2 regions of the Streptomyces sp. NPDC046261 genome follow, and region 2 is predicted to be linked to the other one. Evidence: riboswitches for the same ligand, from Rfam matches in the RefSeq annotation. Region 2 holds a riboswitch; the other holds the start of a gene.

Region 1 (3,394 bases), on a different contig from region 2:
GGATCGTCGCCGTCGGCCCCGCCGCCACCGCGTCGAGCGTCTTGAGCCCGTCCCCCGTGTTGAGCACGACCGTGGTCAGCGCCGGATCGAGCACCCCCGCCTCGATCAGCTTGCGGGTGACGCCCACCGTCACCCCGCCCGCCGTCTCCGCGAAGATGCCCTCCGTCCGGGCCAGCAGCCTGATGGCGTCGACGATCTCGGTGTCGGTGACGTCCTCGACGGCGCCGCCCGTCCGCCGTGCGATGTCGAGCACGTACGGTCCGTCCGCGGGGTTGCCGATGGCGAGGGACTTCGCGATGGTGTCCGGCTTCACCGGCCGTACGACCTCGTGCCCGTCCTTGAACGCCCGCGAGACCGGCGAGCAGCCCTCCGCCTGGGCGCCGAAGATCTTGTACGGGCGGTCCTCGACCAGCCCGAGCGCGATGAGCTCCCGGAGCCCCTTGTCGATCTTCGTCAGCTGGGAGCCCGAGGCGATCGGCACCACGATCTGGTCCGGCAGCCGCCAGCCCAGCTGCTCGCAGATCTCGTACGCGAGCGTCTTGGAGCCCTCGCCGTAGTACGGGCGCAGGTTGACGTTGACGAAGCCCCAGCCCTCGCCCAGCGGGTCGCCGATGAGCTCGGAGCAGAAGCGGTTGACGTCGTCGTAGGTGCCCTCGATGCCGACGAGGTCGCCGCCGTAGACCGCGGCCATGACGACCTTGCCGGCCTCCAGGTCGTGCGGGATGAACACGCAGGACTTCAGGCCCGCGCGGGCCGCCGCCGCGCCGACCGCGCCGGCGAGGTTGCCGGTGGAGGAGCAGGAGAGGGTGGTGAAGCCGAAGGCGCGGGCGGCCTCGACGGCGATGGCGACGACGCGGTCCTTGAAGGAGTGCGTGGGGTTGCCGGAGTCGTCCTTGACGTACAGGCCGCCGGTGACGCCCAGTTCGCGGGCGAGGTTGTCGGCCTTGACGAGCTTGGTGAAGCCGGGGTTGAGGTTCGGCTTGCCGGCGACGTCCGCGGGGACGGGCAGCAGCGGGGCGTACCGCCAGATGCTGGCGGGTCCGGCCTCGATGCGCCGGCGCAGCTCCTCCGGGTCGCCGGCGGGCAGTTCGTAGGCCACCTCGAGCGGCCCGAAGCAGACGGCGCAGGCGAAGACCGGACCGAGGTCGCAGCGCTCGCCGCACTCGCGGCAGGAGAGCGCCACGGCGGGACCGAAGGCGGGGGAGGCTACGGAAGTAGTAACGCTTTCAACGGCTTGCACAGCCATGGAGGCGAGGCCCTTTCTCCTCATCTTCCTCGCGGCGGACGTCACCACGAGACGGATTTGGCACCTTCCCCGCCGGGAGCCTCGCGTCGTGTGACCGAGACCGGCTGGAGGGTTGCCGGGGCTTCAACGGGCCGTGTCCCTCTGCCCCTCTGGATGAGCGGTATGGCACTGGGCGGGGCCCAGGCGTTTGTCCGCACGACGACCCCGACATAGGGCGGCCGTCCGCGTTGTTCAAGACTGTAACGGAAGGGATGGCCGCTTGAGAGGGCCGTCCGCACCGCGAGATGCGTCACAGGACGCGCAGACGCAAGGAGTGGCACACGTGCTGGAAGAGGTGGAGCGCTGGCTGGCCCGGCGGTCCTGGTCCGCGGCAGACCGCCCGCTCGACCGGCTCCTCGCCGCGAAGGCCGCAACCGGCACCACGGTCAGCGTCGTGCTGCCGGCGCTGAACGAGGAGGCCACGGTCGGGGCCATCGTGGCCACGATCCGCCGGGAGCTGATGTCCGAGGCCGTGCCGCTGGTGGACGAGCTGGTGGTGCTGGACTCCGGCTCGACGGACCGTACGGGCGAGGTCGCGGCGGCGGCCGGGGCGCGCGTGGTGCACCGCGACGACGTCCTGCCGCGGCTGCCCGCGCTGCCCGGCAAGGGCGAGGTGCTGTGGCGGTCGCTGCTGGCGACCACCGGTGACATCGTCTGCTTCATCGACGCGGACCTGAAGGACTTCTCCGCCGGCTTCGTCTCCGGCATCGTCGGCCCGCTGCTGACCGACCCCGACGTGCACTTCGTCAAGGGCATGTACGACCGTCCGCTGGGCGAGGTCTCCGGCCAGGGCGGCCGGGTGACCGAGCTGGTGGCGCGCCCGCTGCTGAACCTGCACTGGCCGCAGCTGGCGGGCTTCGTCCAGCCGCTGGGCGGCGAGTACGCGGCCCGCCGCTCGCTGCTGGAGCGACTGCCGTTCCCGGTGGGCTACGGCGTGGAGCTGGGCCTGCTGGTGGACGCGCTGCACACGGTGGGGCTGGACGCGCTGGCCCAGGTGGACGTCGGGGTGCGGGTGCACCGGCACCAGGACGGCCGCGCCCTGGGCCGTATGGCCGCCGCCATCTACCGCACCGCCCAGCTGCGGCTGGCGCGCGGCCATCTGGTGCGCCCGGCGCTCACCCAGTTCGAGCGCACGGAGCGGGGATTCGTGCCGCGCACGTACGCGGTGGACACCGAGGAGCGGCCGCCGATGGCCGGCATACCCGAGTACGCACGGCGGCGCGCCGCGTAAGCGTACGTTTGAGCGGTTCCCTCAGGGGCAAGGCTGCGGTCATGGTCGCTGAGCACACGCCGGACGTACCGATCGCCGCCGCGCCGATCGCCGCCGCGCCGATCGTCGTGGCCTCCAACCGGGGGCCCGTCTCGTACAAGCTGCGCGAGGACGGCTCGCTCGTGGCCGGGCGGGGCGGCGGCGGTCTGGTCTCCGGGCTGAGCGAGATCGGGCGGGACCCCGAGGGGGCGGCGGCCGTGTGGGTGTGTGCCGCGCTGGGCGCGGGCGACCGTGAGGCGGCCGGGCGCGCGGGCCGAAGACTCGCGGCGGCCGACACCGGCGGCCTCCAGGTGCGGATGCTGGACATCGCGCCGGAGACCTTCGCCGCCGCCTACAACGGCGTGGCCAATTCCGTGCTGTGGTTCGTCCACCACATGCTCTGGCAGACCCCGCTGGAGCCCTCCTTCGACGCCGGCTTCCGCGCCGAGTGGGCGGCGTACGAGGCGTACAACACCGCCTTCGCGGACGCGATCGCCGAGGAGGCCGCGGAGGGCGCCTCCGTACTGGTGCAGGACTACCACCTGACGCTCGTCCCGGGGCTGCTGCGCGAGCGCCGCCCGGACCTGCGGATCGGGCACTTCTCGCACACCCCCTGGGCCCCGCCGGACTACTACCGGCTGCTTCCGGACGACGTGGCCGCGCAGGTGCTGCGCGGTGTCCTGGGCGGCGACCGGGCCGCGTTCCTGACCCGCCGCTGGGCCGAGGCGTTCGCCGCGTGCTGTACGAGCACGCTCGGGGCGGAGACGGTGCGCGAGGACGGCGTGGTCACGGCGGTGCGCTTCGAGGGCCGCACGACCCGGCTCGGCGTGCACGGGCTCGGCGCGGACGCGGACTTCCTG
Region 2 (3,394 bases):
GGCCCTCTCCTGGCCCCGCGTACTGGACGCCCTGCTCGCCGGCACCGATCTCAGCTCGGACGACACCGCCTGGGCCATGGACCGGATCATGCGCGGCGAGGCGACGAACGCCCAGATCGCGGGCTTCGTGGTGGCCCTGCGGGCCAAGGGGGAGACGGTCGCCGAGATCTCCGGCCTGGTGCGCGCGATGTACGCGCACGCCAATCTGATCGAGGTGCCCGGCCCCAGCGTGGACATCGTGGGCACCGGTGGCGACGGCGCCAAGACCGTCAACATCTCCACCATGTCCTCGATCGTCGTCGCCGGCACCGGCGCCAAGGTCGTCAAGCACGGCAACCGCGCGGCGTCCTCCGCCAGCGGCGCCTCCGACGTGCTGGAGAAGCTCGGGGTCAATCTGGACCTCACCCCGCGCCGGGTGGTGGAGGTGGCGCAGGAGGCGGGCATCACCTTCTGCTTCGCCGTGAAGTTCCACCCCGCGCTGCGGCACGTGGCGGCCGCCCGCCGCGAGCTGGGCATCCGTACGACCTTCAACGTGCTGGGCCCGCTGACCAACCCCGCCCGGGTGCGCGCCCAGGCCACCGGCGTGGCCGACGCCCGGATGGCGCCGATCCTGGCCGGCGTGCTGGCCGAGCGCGGCTCCTCGGCGCTGGTCTTCCGCGGCGACGACGGGCTGGACGAGCTGACCACCACGGCGACCTCGCGGGTGTGGATCGTGCGGGACGGCGCGGTGCGCGAGGAGCGCTTCGACCCGCGGGACGTGGGCATCGAGCTGGTGCCGGTGGAGGCGCTGCGGGGCGCCGACGCCTCGTACAACGCGGACGTGGCGCGGCGCCTGCTGGCCGGCGAGAAGGGCCCGGTGCGTGACGCGGTGCTGCTGAACTCGGCCGCCGCGCTGGTGGCGTTGGAGCCGACGGACGCCCCGCTCGCCGAGCAGATCCGGGCCGCGATGGAGCGGGCCGCCCAGGCGATCGACTCCGGGTCGGCGCGGCGGGCGCTGGAGCGGTGGGTGGCGGCCAGCAACGCCTGACGTCTCGCCCCGCGGGACGACGGTTCCGCGGGGCGATCCGTGTGTGCCATACTCCTGGCCAGGTCACGAGCGACAGCGATACGGCCCCGGCTTGCTGTCCGGCAACCCTCCTTCCGTGGCGGGGTGCCCCGGGTGATGACCAGGCCGCAGGCAGTGAGGTCTGCGGCAAGCGCGGATCCCTCACCAGGGGTCCTGGTTGTCGAGGGAGATCTTTCCGTGATTCAGCGAATGCGCTAGGGCTCGAAGAGCCCCTCTTCCGCGCACCCTTCTTCCCTTCCCGCGCCCGCCCTCGTCATGGCCGCGCGGTGGAATTCGCCTGCCTCTTACGGGAGTTTCGCCATGTCCGTCGTCACCCTCGCCGTCGATCCCTCGCTCTGCGCCCCGCTGCCCGTCCTCGGCGCCGACGTCCGCGTGCCGCTCGTCACCGGGGGCGAGGTGACGTACGCGGCGCTCGACTACGCGGCCAGCGCGCCCGCCCTGCAACGGGTGTGGGACGACGTCGCCGCGTACGCGCCCTACTACGGCAGCGTGCACCGGGGCGCCGGGTACCTCTCGCAGCTGTCCACCGACCTGTTCGAGAACAGCCGGGCGGCCGTCGCCGACTTCCTCGGCTGCCGCGAGGGCGACCAGGTCGTCTTCACCCGCTCCACCACCGACTCGCTCAACCTGCTGGCGGCCGTACTGCCCGCCGGTTGCCGGGTGTTCGTCTTCGAGACCGAGCACCACGCCGCCCTGCTGCCCTGGCGCGGCGCGCGGGTCACCTACCTGGACGCGCCGCGCAGCCCGGGCCAGGCCGTGCGGACGCTGGAGCGGGCGCTGGCCGACCGCGACCCCTACGGGCCCGCCCTGGTGTGTGTGACCGGGGCCTCCAACGTGACGGGCGAGCTGTGGCCCGTGCGGGAGCTGGCGGCCGCCGCCCACGCGCACGGCGCGCGCATCGTGCTGGACGCCGCGCAACTGGCCCCCCACCACCCCGTGGACATCGCCGGGTTGGACGTCGACTGGGTCGCCTTCTCCGGCCACAAGCTGTACGCGCCGTTCGGCTCCGGCGTCCTGGCCGGGCGCGCCGACTGGCTGCGGGGCGCCGAGCCGTATCTGGCGGGCGGCGGCGCGAGCCGCGCGGTGGCCCGCCGGGCGGACGGCGGCGTGGACGTGGAGTGGCACGACAGCGCCGCCCGGCACGAGGCGGGCTCGCCCAACGTCATCGGCGCCTACGCGGTGGCCGCCGCCTGCAGGGCGCTGACCGAGGCCGGCTTCGACCGGCTCGTGGCGCGCGAACGGCACCTCGTGGACCGGGTGCGGGCGGGCCTGGCCGCGGTGCCCGGGGTGCGGGTGCTGTCGCTGTTCGGCGAGGACGCCCCGCGCGTGGGCGTCATCTCCTTCGTCGTGGACGGCTGGAACAGCTCGCACTTCGCGGCCGCGCTGTCGGCCGAGTACGGCATCGGGGTCCGCGACGGGCTGTTCTGCGCCCACCCGCTGGTACGGACCCTGCTGGGCGGCGAGCCGGACGCGCCGGGGGAGTGCGGCGCCCCCGACGAGGGGCAGTCGCTCAACGCCATCCGGGTCAGCTTCGGCGCCGGCACCCCCGACGAGCACGTCGAGCGGTTCGTACGGGCCGTGGGGGAGCTGGTGGCCAACGGCGCGCGGTGGATCTACCGCACCGAGGGCGGCCGCTGCGTGCCCGACACCTCGGCCTGACCTGCGCGCCCCACCGGTGGGGTCAGTTGTCCAGGCCGATGGCGAAGGCCGCTTCCAGGTCGTGCTGCGAGTAGGTGCGGAAGGCGATGTGCGTCTCGGTCGAGGCCACGCCGGGCACCTTGCTGATCCGGCCCGGGATCACGTCCGCGAGGTCGTCGTGCCGGGCCACCCGCACCATCGCGATCAGGTCGTGCGCTCCGGTGACGGAGTAGACCTCGCTGACGCCCTCCAGCGCGGCGATCTTCTCGGCGATCTCGGGGATCCGGTCCACGTCGGTCTTGATGAGCACGATCGAAGTGATCACGTCGGCTTGTCTCCTTCGGTGGACCTGGCTGCGCCCTTCACTCTAGCCGCAGCCGTCCGATGGACCCAGGCGAAGCCGAAGCCGAGCGAAAAGCCCAGGACATGGGCCAGATAGGCGACCCCTGGCCGGCCGGCCTCCGTCCCCGTGGCGAGCCACTGCAGAACGAACCAGAACAGCAGTACGGCCCAGGCGGGGAAGCGCAGCGGCAGGAAGAAGAGGAAGGGGAAGAGGCTGGTGACGCGCGCCCTGGGGAAGAGATAGAGGAACGCTCCCAGCACGCCGGAGATGGCGCCGGACGCTCCGACGAGTGTGCGGCCGGACTGGGCGTGCACGACCGCGTAGCCGAGCAGGGCCAGGTAGCCGGT

What was found. Region 2 has a riboswitch for S-adenosylmethionine ahead of ABZ956_RS10420 (aminotransferase class V-fold PLP-dependent enzyme). Riboswitches for the same ligand answer to the same signal wherever they lie in the genome.
Region 1: it holds a riboswitch for S-adenosylmethionine, as region 2 does, so the genes downstream of both, thrC (threonine synthase) here and ABZ956_RS10420 (aminotransferase class V-fold PLP-dependent enzyme) in region 2, are expected to answer to the same signal.

What each region holds. Positions count from the first base shown of each region.
Region 1 is NZ_JBEYZU010000009.1:137,248-140,641, reverse strand. It holds gene thrC (threonine synthase) at 1-1,246, opposite strand, end outside; SAM riboswitch class I at 1,264-1,406, opposite strand; gene ABZ956_RS18625 (glucosyl-3-phosphoglycerate synthase) at 1,569-2,516, shown strand; gene ABZ956_RS18620 (trehalose-6-phosphate synthase) at 2,558-3,394, shown strand, end outside.
Region 2 is NZ_JBEYZU010000004.1:231,207-234,600, reverse strand. It holds gene trpD (anthranilate phosphoribosyltransferase) at 1-1,027, shown strand, start outside; SAM riboswitch class IV at 1,089-1,205, shown strand; gene ABZ956_RS10420 (aminotransferase class V-fold PLP-dependent enzyme) at 1,367-2,725, shown strand; gene ABZ956_RS10415 (Lrp/AsnC ligand binding domain-containing protein) at 2,748-3,029, opposite strand; gene ABZ956_RS10410 (rhomboid family intramembrane serine protease) at 3,026-3,394, opposite strand, start outside.